Regions from separate parts of the Thermosinus carboxydivorans Nor1 genome, predicted to be linked through region 3. Evidence: riboswitches for the same ligand, from Rfam matches in the RefSeq annotation. Region 3 holds a riboswitch; each other region holds the start of a gene.
What was found. Region 3 has a riboswitch for thiamine pyrophosphate ahead of thiS (sulfur carrier protein ThiS). Riboswitches for the same ligand answer to the same signal wherever they lie in the genome.
Positions count from the first base shown of each region.

Region 1: another riboswitch for thiamine pyrophosphate. It lies ahead of thiC (phosphomethylpyrimidine synthase ThiC); the one in region 3 lies ahead of thiS (sulfur carrier protein ThiS).
Region 2: another riboswitch for thiamine pyrophosphate. It lies ahead of thiD (bifunctional hydroxymethylpyrimidine kinase/phosphomethylpyrimidine kinase); the one in region 3 lies ahead of thiS (sulfur carrier protein ThiS).

Region 1 is NZ_AAWL01000003.1:170,239-177,996, forward strand. Features, by position in the region: gene TCARDRAFT_RS03750 (dicarboxylate/amino acid:cation symporter) at 1-862, opposite strand, end outside; gene TCARDRAFT_RS16350 (cation:dicarboxylate symporter family transporter) at 822-1,007, opposite strand; gene TCARDRAFT_RS16175 (hypothetical protein) at 1,037-1,162, opposite strand; gene TCARDRAFT_RS03755 (P-II family nitrogen regulator) at 1,286-1,657, opposite strand; gene TCARDRAFT_RS03760 (ammonium transporter) at 1,691-3,100, opposite strand; gene TCARDRAFT_RS03765 (OsmC family protein) at 3,401-3,811, opposite strand; gene TCARDRAFT_RS03770 (DMT family transporter) at 3,881-4,774, opposite strand; gene TCARDRAFT_RS15440 (hypothetical protein) at 4,883-5,050, shown strand; TPP riboswitch at 5,220-5,319, shown strand; gene thiC (phosphomethylpyrimidine synthase ThiC) at 5,385-6,686, shown strand; gene TCARDRAFT_RS03780 (response regulator) at 6,939-7,742, opposite strand.
Region 2 is NZ_AAWL01000007.1:12,453-20,210, forward strand. Features, by position in the region: gene TCARDRAFT_RS06505 (HutP family protein) at 1-16, opposite strand, end outside; gene TCARDRAFT_RS06510 (methyl-accepting chemotaxis protein) at 315-2,291, shown strand; gene TCARDRAFT_RS06515 (RluA family pseudouridine synthase) at 2,312-3,214, opposite strand; gene TCARDRAFT_RS06520 (sulfurtransferase TusA family protein) at 3,287-3,466, opposite strand; gene TCARDRAFT_RS15480 (YeeE/YedE thiosulfate transporter family protein) at 3,513-4,106, opposite strand; gene TCARDRAFT_RS15485 (YeeE/YedE thiosulfate transporter family protein) at 4,090-4,734, opposite strand; TPP riboswitch at 4,875-4,985, shown strand; gene thiD (bifunctional hydroxymethylpyrimidine kinase/phosphomethylpyrimidine kinase) at 5,053-5,862, shown strand; gene thiM (hydroxyethylthiazole kinase) at 5,855-6,694, shown strand; gene thiW (energy coupling factor transporter S component ThiW) at 6,697-7,197, shown strand; gene TCARDRAFT_RS06545 (YkvA family protein) at 7,213-7,602, shown strand; gene gap (type I glyceraldehyde-3-phosphate dehydrogenase) at 7,677-7,758, opposite strand, start outside.
Region 3 is NZ_AAWL01000005.1:111,433-119,190, reverse strand. Features, by position in the region: gene gnd (decarboxylating NADP(+)-dependent phosphogluconate dehydrogenase) at 46-1,464, opposite strand; TPP riboswitch at 1,911-2,019, shown strand; gene thiS (sulfur carrier protein ThiS) at 2,067-2,267, shown strand; gene TCARDRAFT_RS05495 (thiazole synthase) at 2,272-3,042, shown strand; gene thiH (2-iminoacetate synthase ThiH) at 3,065-4,168, shown strand; gene thiF (sulfur carrier protein ThiS adenylyltransferase ThiF) at 4,201-4,836, shown strand; gene thiE (thiamine phosphate synthase) at 4,829-5,476, shown strand; tRNA gene TCARDRAFT_RS05475 (tRNA-Val) at 5,526-5,602, shown strand; tRNA gene TCARDRAFT_RS05470 (tRNA-Pro) at 5,607-5,683, shown strand; tRNA gene TCARDRAFT_RS05465 (tRNA-Pro) at 5,692-5,768, shown strand; gene TCARDRAFT_RS05460 (type III PLP-dependent enzyme) at 5,925-7,082, opposite strand; gene TCARDRAFT_RS05455 ((Fe-S)-binding protein) at 7,216-7,758, opposite strand, start outside.

The sequences.
Region 1 (7,758 bases), on a different contig from region 3:
GTATCAAGCCCATGCCTTCCGCAGGAATACCTACCGAAACGCATAGTATTGCGATCAGCGGCAGAGACCCGCCTGGAACACCCGCTGTGCCTATGCCGGCCAATACGGACATTAACACAACAACAAACTGGCTTTCAAGGGGGAGGTTGATGCCATAAACTTGCGCCAAGAATAAAACAACGACGCCTTCAAACAATGCTGTCCCGTTCTGGTTGGCGGATGCGCCGCACGTTAGTACGAAACGGGCAATCTGCGGGGGCATTTTTAAAGTCTTTTCAGCAGCTTCAAGTGCGATCGGCAGAGTCGCGTTGGAAGAAGCGGTTGAGAACGCATAAACGTAAACTTCTTTACAGCCTTTGAAGAACTCCCAGGGGTTGGTTTTTGCAAAGATTTTTAGGAAAGCGCTATAAACAACAAACTGTTGAATCAGCAGACCGAGCACGACGACGCCGGCGAAGTAAGCCACGTTCTGCAAAAAGCCTGCGCCGAGTCTGTAGGTGGTATTGAAAACGATGGCGAAGATGCCGTAGGGTGCGAGCAGCATAGCCCACTCAATAACCTTCAATGAGGCAGTGAATACGGTGTCAAGTCCTTTGATAAGCGGATTATTTTCATCCTTAACGGTCACGCTAAGCGCGTAGCCGAAAATTAGCGAGAAAAACATGAGCGCGATAATTTCGCCGCCGAAGGCTCTGGCCGCGGAGTCAACCGGGTTTTGCGGAATTAGTTCAATGAAATACTGGTACCAGGGTTTATTTTTTGCGGCTTCGACGTTTTTGCTAATAGACAGTACGCCTTGGTTTTTGGCGAGCTCAGCCTTATCAAAGGTCACCCCGACACCCGGCTGGAGTATACTGGTCAACGAAACAGCGATAATTACTTGCCAAAAAGCTTAAAACCAGAGTGAACGCTATGGATCTGCCCGCTACTTTGCCTAGGTTGCGACCTTTACCCAGTTCATAAACACCCAGCATCAGCGCTGATACCAGCAGGGGCACAACGACCATGAAAATCAATCTAAGGAATACTGCACCGGTCAAAGTGCAAAATCAGTAAAGGTTTTCATGAACGGGTAGGTTTTTTGCGGTAAGAAATAATAGCCAATTAAGCCAACAACAATGCCTAAGATAAAGCCCAATAAAAGCTTTTGATACTGTTTCATTAGCAGACCTCCTCCTTGGATTTTTGTAACAGTTAGCTATAAAAACCCACCCTTTTAATAACAAAATTGTAAGCTTGAATTTAAGATTAAATATACAATTAGCCTTATTTTATTAAATATTCCTTATTTTGGTACGTCCTTTGGATCCATGATTGCGATGTCGCCTTCTTCGCCGGTGCGAATTCGCACGGCGTTTTCTATAGGATAGACAAAGATCTTGCCATCACCGATATTGCCTGTTCTACACACCTGTTTAGCGGTTTCCAGCACCTTTTCTACCGGTACCTCGCATACGACAATTTCTACTTTAATTTTGGGTAAAAGATTAATATTATATTCTTTTCCCCTATATATTTCGGTATATCCCTTTTGTAGTCCGCAGCCAAACACCTGGCTCACCGTCATGCCGGTGACCCCGATGGCGTTTAGCGCCTCCTTGAGTTCATCCAGTTTGCCCGGACGGGTAATAATTTCAATTTTAGTCATCTTTCTCATTGTTTTCCTCCGGCACAATATGAATTTTTTTATTTACGAATTTAAACTAATGGACGTATTTGCTGCCACCGCTTTTCCCGCTGGTAAGTCATAACTGATGGGCGAACCTGTAATCAGGTCTTGATAAGCATAGCCGCGTTCGCCGTGTTCAGTGAGATCGAGGCCCATAACCTCTTGATTTTCACTGGCCCGCAGCTGCATAAACATACCCATGACTTTGAGAATAATGAACGTCATGACAATGGCAAACGCCCAACTTGCCGCAACACCAATGAGCTGTGTGGTTAATTGCTCAGGGTTGCCAAAGAACAGGCCGTCGGCACCGGCGGGGTTTACTGCTTTGGAGGCAAAAAGGCCGGTTGCAATAGCTCCCCAAGTGCCGCCAATGCCGTGCACGCCAAAGGCATCAAGCGCGTCGTCGTAACCAAGTTTGGTTTTTACCACACTTACAGCCAAGAAGCAGAAAATACCGGCAACCAGGCCAATAATTACGGACGGTAGTGTTCCGACAAAACCGGCGGCCGGAGTGATGGCAACCAGGCCGGCAATACAGCCGCTGGCGGCGCCTAATATGGTAGGCTTACCATGAAACAGCCATTCCGTGAAGACCCATGCAACGGTGGCAGCGGCGGCTGCGGTATTTGTTACTGTGAAAGCGCTGGCGGCAAGGCCGTTGGCCGAAAGGGCGCTGCCGGCATTGAACCCGAACCAGCCAAACCAAAGAAGAGAGGCACCGATTACGGTCATGGGGAGGTGGTGGGGCAGTATAGCCTCTGAACCATAACCTTTGCGCTTGCCAAGCATTAAAGCAATAACCAAGCCGGAAACACCGGAAAGAATATGGACGACGGTTCCGCCGGCAAAATCAAGGACGCCTAACTCACGCATCCAGCCGCCTACACCCCATACCCAATGGGCAACCGGGTCATACACAACGGTGGCCCAAATTAGGGTGAAGACAACGAATGCCGGAAATTTCATTCGCTCGGCAAATGCGCCGGTAATAAGGGCAGGGGTAATAACGGCGAACATTGCTTGAAAGATCATGAACGCGAAATGGGGGATGGTTGCGGCATAATCGGCGTTTGGCTCCTGGCCGACACCTTTGAGGCCAATCCAGTCCAAACTACCGATAATGTGGTTGACGTCTGGGCCGAAAGCTAGCGAATAACCCCATAGCACCCATTGGACAGAGATCAGACTGACAATGAAGAAACTTTGCATAATGGTGTTTAATACATTTTTGGTTCGGACCATGCCGCCGTAAAATAAGGCAAGCCCCGGGGTCATGAGCATGACAAGGGCGGCGCTAATTAGGACAAAGGTAGTATCACCGGTGTCAATTTTGGCTGGTTCAGGAGTGGCGCCATCGGCAAACGCCGCCGGCATAAAAATGGATAGCATTAGGAGACACAAACTTAATATGGTCCATAACTTTTTCATCCTTATCCCTTCCTTCTGCTAAGTTAATTAGGTATTCCATGGATGGTAGAAATCATTTTATTGCCGTATTCCTCCTTTCGCCGTGAAAAACAGGAAGGCGTCCTAAGGCCAAAGCCTTAGGACGCCATTGTCCTATTAAGCATAAAAGCCTTCGCGTTGTGCGAAGGCTTCATTGCCAAGAAATATTATTTGCCAATAAATATACTATGCCGATCGGGATGTGTCAATAACAAATTCGCATCTGAAAATTAAAACTTCGACGAAACTGCGCCAATAGTAAACGAGTTTGCAAGGCAGTTGTTAGCCAAGGTACTTGAATGTCACCGTTTTCTTCATGTCAGGGTGGAGGCTGTTGTATACCGGGCATTCCTTAGCCGCAAGCTCGATGATCTTTCGTTCTTTGGCGCTGTAATTATTATGGGGCAGAATAATTTCGGTAATTAATTCTACTATCCGGCGGGGATCGGTTCCCATTACTTTCGTTGTATGCACCTCTGCGCCATCGATGTTAAAGCCGTGAGTTTGCGCGGCAATGCCAATGATGGTTAACACGCAGGCCCCATAAGCCGTAGCCAGAAGGTCAGTAGGCGAAAATGCTTCCCCCTTGCCATGATAATCGGTGGGGGCGTCGGTAATTAGTTTGCTTCCGGACTGGAGATGTACCGACTCGGTGCGTAGCCCGCCTAGATATTTCGTTTGTACGGTTGCCATAGTAATAACCCCTTTCGCTTAGTTGCGTTTTTAAAGGTATAGTTCGCTCTTTGGTTATTTTTTCCTCCACTAATCAGAGCTCTGGGTCGTGAGATAAACCCCGGCGATAATTAACATAGCGCCGGCAATTTGTTGCCAGGAAACCGCTTCATTTACCAACAAGACGGCCAAGATCGTCCCCGCTACCGGCACGATATTCATAAATATCGCTGCCCGATGGGGACCGAGAACCGATACTCCATGATTCCACCAGAAAAAGGCTAAACAGCCACTTCCCAGTACCATGTATGCCATACTAACCCAGCCGAAGAAACTCAGGGCAATAGTGCCGTTAAATCCCTCCATGCGCGCAATTATGAACAGGATGAGCGAGCCCACTACACTCGCCCAGGCGGTTGCCGCCAGTGCTGACATGGTGCGCATTACTTTGCGGCCGATGACGGAGTAAACGGCCCAGCTCACCTGCGCTAGCGCCAGCATAATGTCGCCGATGTTAAAGCTAAGCCCGGTCAACACGGCCAGGCTGCCTTTGGCGACTACGATAATAACCCCGAAAAAAGATATGGCTACCCCTGCCAACTGGCGCAAGGTTAAGCGTTCGTTTAGCAGGAGCGCTGCCAGACAGGCCGTAGTCACCGGGCCTACCGCGTTTAGCAGGCTCATGTTGGTAGCCGTCGATAATTTGACGCCGCTATAAATTAAAAAATTAAACAGGGCTATCCCGGTTAGCCCCATGGCAATGATGCCAGGCAGCTGTTCCCGGCGGGGCAGGCATTTTTTACCTTCAATATAAAACGCCAGAACAATTAAAATGACGCTGACCGCGGCGAAGCGTAAAAATGCGGTCGTAACCGGCGGCAACTCGCCAACTGTATACTTGGCCGCTACCGCGTTACCTCCCCAAAGTACTGCCGTCATCGTCAACAAAGTATAGACGCCTTGTTCAGTGTTAAAAAAACGCACCAATACACTCGGCACCTCCGCTGTGCTAAAACCTCGATAAATTTATTTTAGCTTTAATCTTAATTCTTGCGCAATGCGTAGGGATGAGATTTTTTATGGCGCTCTGGCATGGTAGCTAATCAAGACTCATTCCGGGCAAACCTGCGCGACCTGGTCCAAGAGGAAGGGTTGCCGCTGACGGAGACGATCCAGGTAGTCACCGCCAACGTAGCCAAGGCTCTTAAGCAGTGGCCTAACAAAGGCAGCATCCAAGTGGGTCTGACGCGGACTTTGTAGTTCTTGCCTCTGATCTGAACATCAACCAGGTTTGGGCGCGGGGCCGGTTAATGGCGAGCGAGGGGATCCCGGTCGTCTTGGTACCTTCAAAAAAGTCTGGGGATAAAGAATTAAACAGGGATACTTTACATTACTCCTAATCTGGAATACAATGTAAATAGATGAATAGACAGAGAGCTGGGGGGGCCTGTTGGCTGAGAAGACGGCATGTCTGACCCTTGGAACCTGATGTGGTTAGCACCACCGTAGGGAAGCTTTCATCGAACAATACGAAGCAAGCTTTTCTGCGCTTGCTTTTTCTTTTTACACTAATATAAGGAAGGTTGGGATTAACGTGACGTACACTACCCAAATGGATGCGGCGCGAAAAGGGATAATAACTGAGCAGATGAAAATCGTCGCCGCTAAAGAAAAAATGGATCCAAACCGGCTGCGAGAACTGGTAGCCAGCGGGCAAGTGGTAATTCCCGCGAACAAAAATCACCGCAACTTAGATCCTGAAGGCATTGGCGCGGGGCTTCGGACCAAAATCAATGTAAATTTGGGCGTTTCTAAGGATTGCTGCAATATTGAACTGGAACTGGAAAAAGCAAGAAAGGCAATTGAATTAAAGGCTGAAGCCATCATGGACTTAAGTTGCTACGGCAAGACCCGGGAATTTCGGCGAAAGTTGGTTGAGATGTCACCTGCGATGATTGGCACCGTTCCGATGTATGATGCGGTGGGGATGTTAGAAAAGGACCTCAAGGACATAACGGTGGACGAATTTTTTAAGGTCGTAGAGACCCATGCGGAAGACGGCGTCGATTTTATGACCATTCACTGCGGGATCAACCGGGCCACGGCGGAAAGGGTTAAACGGAATAAACGGTTGACCAATATTGTTTCTCGGGGCGGCTCGCTGCTTTTTGCCTGGATGGAACTGAACAATCAAGAGAATCCCTTCTATGAATATTATGACCGGCTGCTCGATATTTGTGTTAAGTACGATATTACGCTAAGTTTGGGTGACGCGTGCCGCCCCGGTTCTATTCACGACGCTACCGACGCTGCGCAGGTCGAAGAACTGATTGTCCTGGGCGAGTTAACCAAACGAGCTTGGGAGAAAAACGTTCAGGTAATGATTGAAGGACCTGGCCACATGGCGATCAATGAAATACCAGGAAACATGATGCTGCAGAAACGGCTGTGCCATGGCGCTCCGTTTTATGTCCTAGGCCCGATCGTTACCGATATCGCTCCGGGCTATGACCACATTACGAGCGCCATCGGCGGGGCGATCGCCGCGGCCCACGGCGCTGATTTTCTCTGCTATGTAACGCCGGCTGAGCACCTGCGCTTACCTGATCTTGATGACATGAAAGAAGGCATAATCGCGGCGAAGATTGCTGCTCACGCCGCTGATATTGCGAAGGGCATTCCGGGAGCCCGTGATTGGGACAATGCGATGAGTGAGGCCCGGGCGAACGTGGATTTCCCGCGCATGATCGAATTGGCCCTTGATCCGGAAAAGGCCCGTCGCTACCGGGAATCGTCCAGACCGGAACACGAGGATACCTGTACCATGTGCGGCAAAATGTGCCCGATGAAGAATATGAAAAAAATTCTTAATGGCGAGGATTTGTGCATAAAATAAAAGCAGAGGTCGGGGGCTTTTTCTCCCGGCCTCTGTTATTATATCAGGAAAGAATATTTTTTTAACCGCGAAGATAATCATGCCAATAGTTGGCACCACAAGCGATGAAAAGTAAGTTTTTGAACTAATCTCGCGCGACAACTGTCGCGCGCGTAGCCCTTTGCGGTTTTGCTAAAAAGCGCGTCTGCTTTCAAAAGAACCTGCCTGGATGGTATGAATGGTTGCTAACTTGTCTATGGTTAATGGGGCTGGTCAATCCGGAAGGCTGGTGTTTGACGCGCTACTGCGTTTTTTCTCCAGTACGTTCAGCAAATCGTGGACCGTTTCCCCGTCGTCGGGATAGGTAGCACTAACCGTTAAAATGCCTTCATCTTTTAGCATGGGCAGCTGACTTTTCAGTTTATCTAGTACGACGGTTATGCCTTCTACACCGGTAAAGGGCAAGATAAGCAATAAATTACGTTGCTCGGTTAAAAAGACCGAGTCTATCTCCCGGATCAATGACTTAATCGTGTCTTTAGCGGCAAAAAGTTGTGGTGAATTGTCAATGGACCGCAATTTAGGCGGCAAGTATAACCCGAGGAGGGTAATCTTTGTTTTTGCTCTGCGCGCCCGGTTAATCTCCAGGCGAACTACATCTTCGATTGCTAAGGGAGGCTGGTTTTGTTCCAGCGGGGAAATTCCTAATGCGTGCTGTACGCGCTCAAGCAGTTCTTCTCGGGCAAAAGGCTTTTTTATGTAATTTACAGCACCGGCGGCAATGGCCCGGCGGACTGTATCCCGGTCGGAAAGACCGGTCAAAATGATAACCGGTATGTAAGCAAAATGTTGATCGTGCTGCAGCTGCTGGAGCGCAGTTAACCCGTCCATTCCCGGCAAAGTTATATCGAGAATTAAGAGATCGACATCATAGTAACGCCATATGTGTTTAAGTAAATCTTCCGCATTGTTTAGTTCCAAAACGGTAAATCCGTGCTTTTCAAGAATTAACTTGACTTCCATGCGGATGATATTAGAGTCTTCAATAACCAAAATCTTTTGCATCCGTCGCGTCATGGCTGCCAACTCCTTC
Region 2 (7,758 bases), on a different contig from region 3:
GATTAAGATCAGTCATTCTCATTCCCTCTATCTCTATATAAAAAATTCTATCACTTTTTGGTTTTTTTCGTCAAGTTATGCGAGCGTTACTTATAAGCTGTGGTGGTTAAGCTATCTACCTTAGTATGTTTCACGCTCATTGATCGTTTCCGGTCGTTCATCTGAAGTGGCGGATGAGTATCTGTGGGATTTGCCCGGGCCTATTTAACCCGCCAAAACAAGCGTAGTAAGCTATGGCGGGCTTGTTTTTAGCGTTATAAAACCGAAGGAATATATAGTTTTATGTCGAATATGACAGGCAACAGTGAAGAGGGGTGAACTCGTTGTTTAAAGACCGCAGCTTAAAATTTAAATTAGTTGTACTGTTTCTGTTGTTTGCACTGGTTCCTGTCAGCATAGGCGGGATTGTCAGCACCTATTTAAATGCCGTTTCGGCTAAAGAAGCTGTTTCGCAAGCCAACCTGAACACGGCTCGGCAAATCGCCGCGCAAATTGAACGGCTGCTTGACGACTCCCGCGGTCTTGTTGAAACACTGGCGGCAACGCCTACTGCCCAATCGATGGACGTAAACGCCATGCGGCAAATGATCTTGGCGGCCAAGGAGAAAAATCCCCAGTTTGAACTTGTTTTTGTAATGAATACCAAAGGGATGCAGGTCGTCAAGACAAGCGGTAAACTGCTGGACCGCAGCGAAAAGACATATTTTAAGGAAGCCATGAAAGGCTATACATATATTACGGAAACCTATATTTCGGCAGGTACAAATGCGCCTACCGTGACCATATCCACGCCAATCAAAGACCAATACGGGGCGATCGTGGGGGTTTTGGCTGCTGACATCAGCCTCAAGGCGATTTGGGATATTACCGATAATACTCATGTAGGCAATACGGGCTATATTGATATCGTTGATAACAAGGGCGTGGTAATCGCGCACCCGGATAAGGAACGGGTAAAGAAAATGGAAAGTTTCACCGGCCATGAATATGTCACGGATGCGATTTCCGGTCAGCTGGGCGCGGTTGAAGCCTTCTCCACCCGCGGCGAGAGAGCGCTGACGGTCTTTGCACCGGTAGGAAAGTACAAATGGGGTGTCATTATTTATGAGCCGATTAAGGAAGTGTTTGGCGTCCTGGTCAAGACGACCATTATCATGGCGGTTGTTATCCTGGCTGCGGTTGCCGCCGCCGTTTGGCTGGCGTTTAGGATTTCGCGGGGCATTGTTAGTCCTTTGCGCGAACTGATTGATGCCGCCGGTAAGGTGGCCGAAGGCAACTTAACCCAGAATATTGCGGTTAACGGTGTGCGCGAGGTCAATGAGCTGGCGGCGGAGTTTAGCGCCATGACGGCTGCGCTACGCCAGATCATCGCCAAAACACTGGCTACCGCCCAGTCTGTTGCAGCCACTTCCCAGGAATTAGCGGCATCCGCCAGCGAAGTGGGTAAAGCGTCGGGAGAAGTAGCGACAACTATTCAGCATGTTGCCGAAGGGGCTACCAACCAAGTGAATCTCGCCGATAGATCGGCCCATGTTATTGCGCAAATGGTCAGCTCCATCGCCGATACTACTCAAGCGGCAAATGCTGTCGCCGCTGCTTCTAAGCAAAGCGAGCGTGCGGCCGAACACGGCGCAAGTCAGGTTAAGCTGGCTATTGACAAAATGAATGAAATTCAGCGGGACGTTAACAGCACGGCGCAGACCATTCATTCCCTCGGCGAGCGCTCACGACAAATCGGTCAAATTGTCGACGTCATAACCGGTATTGCCGGCCAGACCAATCTCCTGGCCTTAAACGCCGCAATCGAGGCGGCCCGGGCCGGCGAACAGGGGCGCGGGTTTGCAGTAGTAGCTGATGAGGTGCGCAAGCTCGCTGAGCAGTCCGAGGCCGCGGCCAAAGAAATTGCCGCCATCATTGGCGATATTCAGCGCCAGACCGCGGAAGCGGTTAAGGCGATGGATAAAGGCAGCCAGGAAGTCGCCGGCGGTGTGCAGGTTGTTGCCGCATCCGGAAAGGCTTTTGAGGAAATTTATCAGGCGATCAAAAACATGCATCAGGAAGTCGAACGAATTGTGGCCCTGGCGGATAGACAGCAGCAGGGCAGCGGCGAGGTAGAGCAGGCGATCCGCACTATCGCCGATGCGGCCCGCGCCAATGCCGCTAATGCTGAACAAGTAGCCGCCGCCAGCGAACAGCAAAACGCCGCTGTCGAAGAGATAGCCGCATCTACGGCCAGTTTGGCCAAAATGGCGGCGGAACTTCAGGAAGCTGTCGCTAAATTTAAAGTGTAAAAAAGCACGGGCGGAGGATGTTACTCCGCCCGTGCTTGTTCAATGGCATGGGTAAAATCGGCCGGCAGCGGTGCGTGAACCGTAAGCTCGCGTTGGTCTTGTAGATGTTGAAAACTTACGGAGACGGCGTGCAAAGCCTGTCGGCCAATCCATGGCGAGCGTACGCCATACATGCCGTCGCCGACTATCGGGTAACCGAGATGGGCTAAATGAACCCGGATCTGGTGGGTGCGGCCGGTGTCCAGTATCAGTTCAAGCAGGGTGGCATCAGGGAAGCTTCTGATCGTTTGGTAATGGGTTATTGCCGGGTCGCCATGTGCGGTTACCGCCCGCCGGTTAGCAAAGTGCGGGTGGGGACCAATGGGAGCATCAATCGTCCCGGCCGGGGGCGAAACACTTCCTTTAACTAACGCCCAATAAGTGCGTTTAAGCGTCCGCGCGGCTAGTTGCTGTTCCAGAAGGAATTGGCTGTGGGCATCTTTGGCAAAGATTATGCAACCTGAAGTTTCCCGGTCGAGCCGGTGTACGGCGCGAATCGTACAGATGATTCCCCGCTGCTCGAGATGATATGCCAAATAATTGGCCAGTGTGCCGCTTGTTGTGCTGCCGGTAGGATGCACCAGCTGATATGCTGGCTTATTTATGACCAGCAAGTAATCGTCTTCGTAAAGTATTTCGACCGGTCCTTGCTCCGGCTGAACCCCGTAGGCACTATCACCGCTTATAAGGACCCGCAAAGTGTCATCCGCTTTTACCTTCTTCTGCAGGTAAACCGTTTTACCGTTGAGGAGGATGCCCTTGTGGCGGGTTAGTTTTTGGATTTGCCGCCCTGAGTACTGTAAGACCTGTTTTAAATAATTCTCAACCGTTAAGCCCGCATGTTCCCTGCTTACTTTGTACGTCTTGAATGATTTTGGTTTCAACCATTTTCCCTCCTGCCCATACCTGGCAAGCGACCGTTTCCCTCAGCATGCGGGGAAACGGTCGCTTGGTGTTTAATCAGGTATTCTTACAAGAAAGCGTAAGGTGGGACCGGTTTTTTGGGGCGGTTCTACCATTTCATAGCCGGCCTTCACTAATTCTTCCGGAACGGAAGTAAAACTTTGTGGGCAGTCGGCGAGAATTTCCACGACGGTTCCTTTCTCCAGCTTGCTAAGTGTTTCCAACGAAAACACTACGGGATAAGGTCAGGCCTCGCCGCGTAAGTCCAGTAAATATCTTTTATCTGGCATCTGGGGACCTCCTTAAAAGTATTCCTTTTTTTGATGTTTGATACCAATCAGCCCAGATATACAAGCTGAGGAGCATTATCAGCGTTAAGCCGATCGCTCCGGCCAATCCGAACTGCTTGGCCAAATCAATCCGTGGAAAGGGGGCAGCGAACAAAGGATATATGATTGGGTCCCAGGCAAGGGTAAGGAGCGTAGCGCCTATAATATTGCCCAGGCCTACGAACCAGAAGTGAATTTGCCCTTCCATTGCCCGGTACATCCAGCCTGTCTCACAGCCGCCGGCGATGACGATACCGATGCCAAACAAGAGACCGCCAAGGAGCGCACCCGGTCCGGCCCACCAGATAACATTCGGCTGCATGCCTTTGCTTAAAAATACGGCGGTAATCAGGGTTTGCACGGCGATTGCCCACACGAGAGCGTGAGCCGTGTTCGACCGACCGACCAGCCAAAGGTCACGGAAGGCGGAAGTAAAGCAGACTTGTCCTTTCTGAATGAGAAAGCCGAAGCAAAAGCCGAAAATGGACGCCAGTAGCAGCTTTTGCGGATAGGCGCCGGCGGCTTGGTTAACAAGGTAAAGGATAAATAAATAAAGCGAGGGCTAAGAAGCCGATATACGGCTGAAGACGATAGTATGCCTCATTTTCTTTGTTCTCACCGGCCTTGTGTACGGCTACCAGCTTAGGTTTTCCCGCCAGCCAGGGATGCATGCTAATTTTCAGGCCGAAATATGTTCCCATGATCGTGCCTAAGGTGAAAAGCCAGGTATGAAGCGAAAACTGGGGGATGCCGGTAAATAAGGCGGCTAAGTTGCAGCCCATGGCCATTCTGGTACCGAACCCGGCGATAATTCCGCCGATAAGCGCTTGGAGGATGCGTTTGCCGGTAGGAATTCTGATTTTAAAATTTTGCCCGAACAGGGCGCTGATAAAGGCGCCGACGAACATGCCGAGCACCAAAACGCCATCAATCCGGGTTAGCGGCGTGCCGGTAAAGTTGACCAATTTCAGGTAGCTGTAAGCAGTAGTATTAACGCCAATTAGCTGGAGAATATGTCCACCCCACCGGGTAAATTCGCCGGTTACCGCCCAAGCGATGCCGATAACCCCGAAATACAGCGCACTTAAAATGCCGAGCGCAATAATCGTCTGTTTTTGGTTCCAAAAACCGGTAATAATATTAGTATAATAGCGTTTTAGCAGCGAATTCATCCTGACGGCCCCTTTCATATAATATATTAAATCTATGACACTCATAAATTTTATTACAGTTTGCTGAAGTCGTCAAATCCCCCAAAATACCGCTTGCCAATCCCTGGAATTCATGCTACGATGGAGACAAAACAGAATATGTTTGGAGCTAGGGGAGCCGGGAGGCCGGCTGAGATACAGAACCGCTAATTTCTGTGACCCTTAAACCTGAACTGGGTAATGCCAGCGTAGGGAAGCTTAAACGATTGGTTTAAGGTCAGTAAAAGCGCATCCTTACGGGAGAGGCGCTTATTTTATTATGGGCGAGGTGGGCTAACCATGAAAAAAGCATTGACGATTGCCGGTTCGGATTCGTCCGGCGGTGCCGGTATCCAGGCCGATTTAAAGGCTTTTGCCGCCAACGGGGTTTTTGGCATGAGCGTTATTACGGCCGTAACGGCGCAAAATACCCAGGGTGTCTTTGCGGTTCAGGATATTGACCCGGCGGTTATCGCCAAACAGATCGAAGCCGTCTTTGAAGACATTGAAGTCGATGCGGTCAAAATTGGCATGGTTTCCCGGATTGAAACCATCGAGACGATTGCGGCCGGGCTCAAAAAGTACCGGGCCCGTAACGTTGTCGTCGACCCAGTGATGGTATCGAAAAGTGGGTATCATTTGCTCAACCCGGCGGCTGAGAGCAAACTGACCGCTTTGCTGTTGCCGCTGGCGACGGTAGTGACGCCCAATATTCCGGAAGCGGAAGTTATTACCGGCATGAAAATTACCAGTTTGCAGGATATGGAAGAAGCCGCCAAAATGATTCACTGCTTTGGGCCGCAAAATGTGTTGCTGAAAGGCGGCCACCGAACTGACGATGCCACCGACATTTTGTTTGACGGCAATACTTTTCGGTATTTTTCATCGCCGCGTATTGCCACCACGAATACTCATGGCACCGGCTGCACACTGTCGGCAGCCATTGCGGCCAACTTGGCCAGGGGGTATGCGGTGTACGACGCCGTAGCGCTGGCCAAGGAATATATCACTACCGCCATTGCGCACGCGCTAGCCATTGGCAAAGGCGTCGGCCCAACGCATCATTTTTATGATTTATATAAAAGAGCAGGGGTGTTTATTGATGAGTAACGGGCAAACTGACCTGTTGGCTAAAATCGCTGACATTCTTACCCGTGTAAAGCAGCAAAGACCGTTGGTCCACCATATCACCAACTATGTGACGGTTAATGATTGCGCCAATATCACGCTCGCGCTCGGCGCTTCGCCGGTTATGGCGAGCGATATTGCGGAAGTGGAGGAAATGGTTTCTCATGCCGCGGCGCTGGTGCTCAATATCGGTACATTGAGTTCTGAAGCGGTGACGGCGATGGTTGCCGCGGGCAAAAAGGCTAATAGCTTAGGGGTGCCGGTTATTTTCGATCCGGTGGGCGTAGGCGCCACCGCCTTGCGGACCGCAGCGGCCGAACAAATAATCCGCGAGGTGCGGCTGGCCGTTATCCGGGGCAATATGTCCGAGATTAAGGTATTAGCCGGTCTGAATACGGGCATAAAAGGAGTAGACTCAATCGCAGACGAGCAGGGCGGCGTACAGGCAGCCCAAAACCTTGCCAAGCAACTGGGGTGCACGGTGGCCATTACCGGTAAGACCGACATAGTGGTCCGCGGCGCCGACCTCTGTCTGATCAATAACGGGCACCCGCTGCTGACGGCGGTAACCGGCACGGGGTGTATGGCGACGTCCCTGATCGGGTGCTGCTGCGGCGCGACCGACGAATATTTTGCCGGGGCGGCGGCCGGTATTGCCGTTATGGGCATCGCCGGGGAACTAGCGCAGCGGGCCCTAAAACCCGAAGACGGGATCGGCACTTTCCGGATGCGCCTTTTTGATGCGGTGTTCACGATGACGCCGGCCATCATCCGTGAGTATGGCCGGATTGAATACCACGGCAGGGAGCGATAAGCGTGAGGCTGAAAAAACTGACGTTTACGGCCTTATTTATGGCTATTGGCGTTTTGTCCGCCCACGTGGTGTATATTCCGGTTGGTGTGGCCAAATGTTTTCCTGTCCAGCATGCCATCAACGTCTTATTAGCGGTGCTGCTGGGCACCCGCTATTCGGTCAGCGCCGCTTTCGGGATTTCGCTTTTGCGCAATATCCTTGGCACCGGTTCGCTCCTCGCCTTCCCCGGCAGCATGATCGGCGCGGCCCTGGCCGGAATTTTGTACCAAAGGACAGGGCATATCCTCGGTGCGGTGGTGGGCGAAGTCATCGGCACCGGCATCATCGGCGCCCTAGTGGCGTTCCCGGTGGCCAAATATCTTATTGGTTCTAAGGTTGGCGCGTTCTTCTTTGTTATTCCCTTTTTCGTTAGCACTGCTGGCGGTAGTATTATTGCCTATTTGTTGTACCATACGCCGGTAGTTAAATTTTTCCAAGAAAAACTGGGAAGCAGAGCGGCCTAGATAGGTGGTGTTGGCATGTTCCCAAAAAGCGGCTTGCTGCGCTGGTGGGGATGGTTGAAGGTGCTCAAAGATGATGCCGTAATCCTATATTTTGCCTGGAAACATCCCCAGACGCCTATTTTTATTAAAGGTATGCTTCTTACATTGCTTGTCTATGTCCTTAGCCCAGTGGACGTACTGCCTGATTACCTGCCGCTCTTTGGGATCGTTGATGACGCCGTATTAGTGCCGGCGGCAATACTTTACCTGACGAACCTTTTGCCGGGAGCAGTCCGGGCAGAATGTCAAAGGCAAAGTGAAAGCATGAAACGGCGGGCACTCCTGCTTCTCGGGGTGATTGTTCTGTTTGTAATCGGCTGGTTTACTCTAATCATCGTCGGGGTTAAATATTTGTTGTCGTTATAGTCCAAAAGCTGCCAGCCCGGCCGAAGAGCCGGAGCTGGCAGCTTTTTACTTATTCGTCGCGCCGATTGTGGTTGTTAATAACCTACTGCTTTTTGGCAGGCCTGTTGGTTTTCTGTTTGTGTCAATCTTTGACCAATGTAAAGGGCTAGATCAATT
Region 3 (7,758 bases):
TGAAACTTATGGTCGCATGTCTATTTTGCCCCGCGGGGCAGCCAACTATTTGTTTTCAAGCCATTCCGTGTGGAAAATGCCGGGCTTGTCGGTGCGTTCATAAGTATGGGCGCCGAAATAGTCGCGCTGGGCTTGGATGAGGTTGGCCGGCAGCACGGCGCGGCGATAACTGTCATAGTAGTCGAGCGAAGCGCTGAAAGCCGGTGTAGGGATGCCAAGCTCCTTGCAGGTTTTGACCACCAGCCGCCAATTAGCCTGCGCATTGCCCAGAACCGACCGGAAAAAGGGATCGATGAGCAGATTGGGAAGCTCGGGATCGCGCCGGTATGCCTCCTTGATCCGATCCAGGAACCGGGCCCGGATGATGCATCCGCCCCGCCACAGCAGGGCCACTTCCCCCAAATCCAAGTCCCACTGATATTCGGCGCTGGCCGCCTTAAGGAGGGCAAAGCCCTGGGCGTAGGAGCAGATTTTGGAGGCGTACAGCGCGTCATGAATGGCCTGGATAAATTCGTCCCGGCCACCGGTATAGCGGCCGTCCGGCCCGGTAAGAACCTTGGCGGCCGCCACTCGCTCTTCCTTGTAGGCCGACATGCAGCGAGCAAAAACGGCTTCAGTGATGGTCGGGGTGGGCACGCCAAGATCAAGAGCGCTCTGCGACGTCCATTTACCGGTCCCCTTCTGCCCGGCCTTGTCGAGAATGACTTCCACCAGCGGCAGGCCGGTCGCCTCGTCGTATTTCGTGAAAATATCGCGGGTAATCTCAATCAGGTAGGAATCCAGATCCCCCTCGTTCCACTTGGCAAAAACGCGGTGCAGCTCGTCGGCCGACAGGCCGAGGGCGTTCTTCATGATATAATAGGCCTCGCTGATAAGCTGCATGTCGCCATATTCGATGCCGTTATGCACCATTTTGACATAGTGCCCGGCGCCGTCCGGGCCGACATACGCACAACACGGCCCGTCCGCCACCTGAGCGGCAATGCGAGTAAAGATGGGGGCCACTTCCTCATAAGCGTCCCGGTCGCCGCCCGGCATCAGGCTGGGCCCTTTCAGCGCCCCTTCTTCGCCGCCGGATACCCCCATGCCGATAAAGCGGATGCCTTTGGCGGCAAGTTCGCGCCAACGGCGCCGCGTATCTTCAAAGTAGGAGTTGCCGCCGTCAATGATAATATCGCCCGGCTCTAGATAAGGCAGCAGTTCGCCGATCATATCGTCCACCGGCTTGCCGGCTTTGACCATGAGCATGACTTTCCGCGGGCGGCTTAGCATGGCCGCCAGCTCAGCCACCGAATGGGCGCCGCCGATGGCGAAGCCTTTGCCGCGGCCGACCACAAAGTCGTCCACTTTGCTGACCGTCCGGTTGTACACGGCTACGGCAAAGCCTTTGCCGGCCATATTAAGAACCAGATTTTCCCCCATAACCGCCAGGCCGATGAGGCCAATATCATATTGTTTTTCCATTAATGACCCTCCAGCGCAAAATTCTCCACGGCTCACAAATTCGCTTAAGGCCTAGCATTTCCCTTTTGCGGAAATAAATATAATATAAGCGCTCCAAAAGTCACGCAAGCGTAGCCCTTTACGTACTTCGCGCACATACCCTGAAAACCGGCAACTTCAAAATGGGGAATATAGAGAACCGCAGAGGACACGGAGATAAAATTTTATTAAAATTAATTAAAACCCCAAGTGCGATGTATATCGCACTCTCCGTGCGCTCCGCGGTTCAATCCCGGTTTTCCTGGCTTGTGGTGCAATTTATTGGCATGAATATCTCTGCGGTTCTCCCCCCTGTCCCCTTTCCCCCTCCACTTTTCACCATCCGATTTTCAATTTGTTTTGACAATTCGTCGTTTTAGGTATAAAATGGTAATAGGAATTAATTGGCAGCTGTTGCAATAAAATGAATAGTGTAACGAGGGAGCCCATGTTATGGGCTGAGAGTGGGCTAGTAAGCACCTGACCTCTTGACCTGATCGGGGTAATGCCCGCGTAGGGAGGTATTTAAGCGCACCTAACCTAACCGGGTGCGCTTTTTATATTTAGATTAAGGGGGGAACGGTTTGAAAGTCCTGATAAACGGCAATCCGGTCGACTTGCCGGAAGGCATGACGCTGGCCGAGCTGGTGGCCCACAAGGCATTAAATCCGGCAACTATTATTACCGAACTTAATTTCGCCATTATCCCCAAAGACCGCTGGCCCGAAACAGCATTAAAAGAAAATGACCGCTTAGAAATCGTCACTTTTGTAGGGGGAGGCTAAACCAATGGCAGATGTATTGAAAATTGGCGACAAAGAACTTACCAGCCGTCTCTTTTTAGGCACCGGTAAATTCGCGTCCAACAAATTGATCCCCGAGGCCGTCGCGGCTTCAGGGGCACAAGTGGTGACCGTGGCGCTGCGGCGTGTCGATCTGGACAGCAGCGACGAAAACATTCTTAACTACATCCCGAAAAACTGTATTTTAATGCCCAACACTTCCGGCGCCAGGAACGCCGAAGAAGCCGTCCGGATCGCCCGCTTGGCCAGAGCCGCCGGCTGCGGCAACTGGGTCAAGATTGAAGTAATCTCCGATAACCGTTATTTACTGCCAGATAACTATGAGACAATTAAGGCTACCGAAATTTTAGCGGCCGAAGGGTTTGTCGTACTGCCCTATATGAGCCCCGACTTAATGGCGGCGAAAAGACTAGCCGAAGCCGGGGCGGCGGCCGTAATGCCGCTGGGGGCGCCGATCGGCAGCAACCGTGGGTTAAAGACAAAAGAGCTGATCCGGATTTTAATCGAAGAAATACCTTTGCCGATCATTGTCGACGCCGGCATCGGCCGGCCGTCGGAAGCAGCCGAGGCAATGGAGCTGGGCGCGGCGGCGGTCTTGGTGAATACCGCTATTGCAACCGCGGCCGACCCGGTAGCCATGGCGAAGGCTTTTGGCCTGGCTGTCGCCGCCGGACGCACCGCCTATTTGGCCGGTCCGGGCGCTGTCCAGCAGTATGCCAGCGCCTCGTCGCCTTTGACCGGCTTCCTCCGCGAATAACCTATGAAACGAGGTCGGTAAAATGGGCACTTTTTACGACGTTATCGAAGACTATCGGCACTTTGATTTTGCCGCCTATTTTGCGAAAGTTACCGATAGTGACGTGCGGCGCATCTTGAGGCAAGACCGGCTCAGCGCCCTCGATTTTTTGACCTTGCTGTCACCGCAGGCCGAAGCCTATTTAGAGGAAATGGCCCAAAAGGCCCACCGCTTGACCGTTCAGCATTTCGGCCGGACAATGCTGCTTTATACGCCTTTGTATTTGGCCAACTATTGCGTTAATCAGTGCGTTTATTGCGGCTTCCAGCTTAAAAATAAGCTAGAGCGGAAAAAACTCACCTTGGCGGAAGTTGAACAGGAAGCCCAGCTTATCGCCGCTACCGGCTTAAAACACATTCTCATTCTTACGGGCGAATCCCGGCAGCATTCACCGGTTTCCTACATTAAAGACTGCGTTAACATACTGAAAAAATACTTTTCTTCCATCAGCATTGAAATCTACCCGCTGACCCAGGAAGAATACGCCGAATTAATCGGCGCCGGTGTGGACGGGCTGACGATTTATCAAGAAGTGTACAACGAAGAGGTTTATGCCGAAATGCACCCCGCCGGCCCGAAACGCAATTACCGGTTTCGGTTGGAAGCACCGGAGCGGGCCTGCCAGGCGGGGATGCGGACGGTAAACATCGGCGCCTTGCTCGGCCTTAACGACTGGCGGCAAGAAGCATTCTTCACCGGCCTGCATGCCGATTACCTGCAGCGCAGGTTTCCCGACGTAGAAGTAAGCATTTCGCCGCCCCGGATGCGGCCGCACCTCGGCGGCTTTCCGCCCCGGGTCGTGGTGAGTGACCAAAACCTGGTACAATATGTCCTGGCCTTTCGCCTATTTATGCCGCGCAGCGGCATTACCCTGTCAACCAGGGAGAATGGGCGCTTGCGGGATGCGATGGTAAGGCTGGGCGTGACCAAAATGTCCGCTGGCTCCTGCACCGCCGTCGGCGGTCGCTCAGACCAGGAAGCCGTCGGGCAGTTCCAAATTTCCGATGAACGTACGGTGGCGGAAGTGGCAGCAATGCTGTATGCCCAAGGGTATCAGCCGGTATATAAAGATTGGCAGGCGCTGTAACGCTGCGTCTGCCGGGAATAGGAGCAAGCCGCATGAATACTTTTGAACAAGGATTACTGCGTTATTTTACGGCCGGCATGCTGGCCAAAATCCAGTCTGTTAAAATCGGTATTGCCGGCGCCGGCGGCCTGGGGTCAAATTGCGCCCAGCTGCTGGTGCGGTCTGGTTTTAAGAAGTTCAAAATTGTCGATTTTGACTGTGTTGACTACAGCAACCTCAACCGGCAGTTTTACTTTCTCCACCAGGTTGCCAAGCCGAAGGCGCAAATGCTGCGGGAGAACTTGCGGCAGATTAACCCTGATGTCGAAATAGATATAGTCCAGGCCAAAATAGACGAAAATAATATTAACGGACTGTTCGGAGACTGCGACGTTGTCGTCGAGGCCGTCGACCGGGCGGAATACAAGAAAATGATTGTCGAGCATTATCTGTCGTCCGGGAAACTCTTGGTCGCCGCGTCCGGGCTGGCCGGTTGGGGCGATAGCGACCGCATTCGCGTCCACAAAATTAAAGATAATTTTTACTTGGTAGGCGATCTGACGACCGCGAGCGGGCCCGCCTGCCCGCCGGTAGCACCCTGTGTAAACATTGCCGCCGCCAAACAAGCCGACGTAATTCTTAACTGGGTTTTAGGACCAATAAAAAAGGGGGAAACTAGCCGTGGATAGACAAACGGCCTTAGCCAATTTACGCCGCGCCGACATCTATGGCATAACTTCGGAAGAGCACTCACTGGGACGAAGCAATGTCGAGGTTGCCCAGCTCATGATCGCGGCCGGCATTAAGGTAATTCAGTACCGGGAAAAAGAAAAAAAGGCGCGCCGCATGTATGAGGAGTGCTGCAAAATCCGTGAGCTCACCCGCGCTGCCGGCGTAACATTCATTGTTAACGATCACATTGATTTGGCCATGTTGGTCGAAGCTGACGGCGTGCATATCGGTCAAGACGACCTGCCGCCGGAAAAGGTGCGTCAACTGGTAGGCAAAGAGATGCTTATCGGCCTGTCAACGCACGCCCCGGCCGAGGCCCAGGCCGCCGAAAATTCGGGAGTGGTTGATTATATCGGAGTCGGCCCCATCTATGCGACCCAAACCAAAAAAGACGTCTGCGCCCCGGTAGGCCTAGAATACCTTTCTTATGTCGCCAAAAACATTTCCCTGCCCTTTGTGGCCATCGGCGGCATTAAAGAGCATAATCTCGCCGAAGTCATCCGTCATGGCGCCCGTACCGTCGCCTTAGTGACAGAAATTGTCGGCGCGCCGGATATCAAGGCAAAAGTTCAGGCCCTGCGCGCTAAATTTACATGATTTCCCATTGACGTAACAGCAATAAGTCTGCTATAATTTAAAGCTGTCTGGGGTTATAGCTCAGTTGGTTAGAGCGCTTCGTTGACATCGAAGAGGTCAGCGGTTCGAGTCCGTTTAACCCCACCAGCGTCGGGGCGTAGCTCAGTTTGGTAGAGCGCCATCTTGGGGTGGTGGAGGCCGCTGGTTCAAGTCCAGTCGCTCCGACCATAAACTTTCGGGGTGTAGCTCAGTTTGGTAGAGCGTTCGGTTCGGGACCGAAAGGTCGTAGGTTCAAATCCTGTCACCCCGACCAAACCACATATAAAACGCCAACCTTCGCGGTTGGCGTTTTGTTTTGCTCTTAAAAAATGCAAACCACAGAGAACGCGGAGAGAAATTTATCCCTCAAGTGCAATGTATATTGCACGCTCCGTGTCCTCCGTGGTTATAATTTTTTCACTAGCCTAAATTAACAGGCATTGGCCAAATTGGCGATCTCGCTCTTAACCTCTTCCCACACAATAATCGGCGCTTTGGCAAACCCGTTGAAAACCGTCGCCGAAGCTGAAGTGTAGGAGCCGCAGGACGGCACTAAGATAAGGTCGTCCATCGCCAGCGGCGGCGTCAGTTTATCACGGAACAGAACATCCAGCGAGTCACAACTCGGCCCGGCAAAAGTCGCCGGGATTTTCGGCTCGGACTTAAAGGTCTCCAGTTCAAAGTCCCAGTGGTCGAAGATAATGCCGGAAAAAGTGCCGTATAGCCCTTCATCCAGGAAATACCACTGCTGGCCGTTGCGCTGCTGCACGCCGATGACGCGGGTAATAAGATTGACGGCCGTGCCGCAGATAAACCGGCCTGGCTCGGCCCATATTTCGGTATTGGGGAAGTACTGCGCCAAGGCCGTGCGGATCTGGCCCATCATAGCCGCCGCATCCACCTTCATGCCAATCGCCGGGATGGGAAAACCGCCACCGATGTCCAGAATGCGCAGGTTAAAACCCTCCTTTGCCGCGGCATCGAAAATTCGACGGCAGGCCGCCAGGGCGTCCACATAGGCGCCGGCGTCGGTCGACTGGCTGCCCACGTGAAAACATAGACCGGCCACGTCCAGCCCCTGCTCGCGGGCAATCGTCAAGAGACGGAGAGCTTCGTCGGGGTGGGCGCCAAATTTTTTATTCAAGTCGACCAGGGCGTGGGGATTATCGACCCGCACCCTAAGCAGCACCGTACCGCCCGGGACCGCCTTGGCCATCTTATAAATCTCGCTTTCGCTGTCAAAAGTAAATTTGCGTACACCGGTTTGCCGCGCCGCCGCCAAGCCGGACGCGGTTTTCACCGGATTGGCGTATACGATGCGCTCGGGCGCGATGCCCATTTGGGCCAAGGCCAGGATTTCGCCGTCCGAAGCCACGTCAAAACACGCGCCGAGACCAGCGAGCTCGTCAATAATGCGCGGATCCGGGTTGGCCTTCATGGCATAATAGATATGCACGCCAGGCAGGTGTTCTGCCAGAAAATTGTAGTTATAGCGGATTTGGTCGCGGGACAACACCAAAAGTGGGGTGCCATATTTTGCGGCCAGTGCTTCCACGGCCGGTTGTGACAATTTGAATATTTTTTGCATTAGTCTGCACCTGCCTCTCGATTATTCGCCTTCCTGATTGTATCACAAACAGCCAAAAGTGCAATAGTAAAGGCAGGAAAATTTCAGGGAGAAACAGAGGCGGCAAGCCCACAAAGCTTGCCGCCTCTGTTAGTTAAAGCACCTGGCTGATGTGCATCGCCCGGAACTTGCCCGCGCTTTTCTCAGCCGCCTTAGTCATCTGTACTAGGCAGACGGGACATTCGGTAACGACGATTTGGGCGCCCGTTTTTTCGATATTGGCTCTTTTCTTGTCGAGAATTGCGTTCGCAATATCAGGATAATCAATGTGGAAGGATCCGGCGCCGCCGCAGCATGTATCGGCACCGGGCATTTCGACGTAATCCGCCGCCGCAGTGAGCAGCTGGCGCGGCTGCTTTTTGATTCCCTGGCCGCGACCGAGATGGCACGGTTCGTGGAAGGTAATTTTCACATTAGTGCGTTGCCGGGGCTGATAACCGACTTTCACCAAATATTCGCTGAGACCCATGATCTTGCGACTGAACGCGGCCGCCCGGTCTTTCCACTCCGGATCATCGGCAAAATAGGCAGCAATATGTTTGAGCATGCCGCTACAGCTGGCACAGTCACTGACCACCACATCGACGTCTTCAAACAGGCGAATGTTTTCTTTGGCCAGTTCCAAAAAATCGCCGCG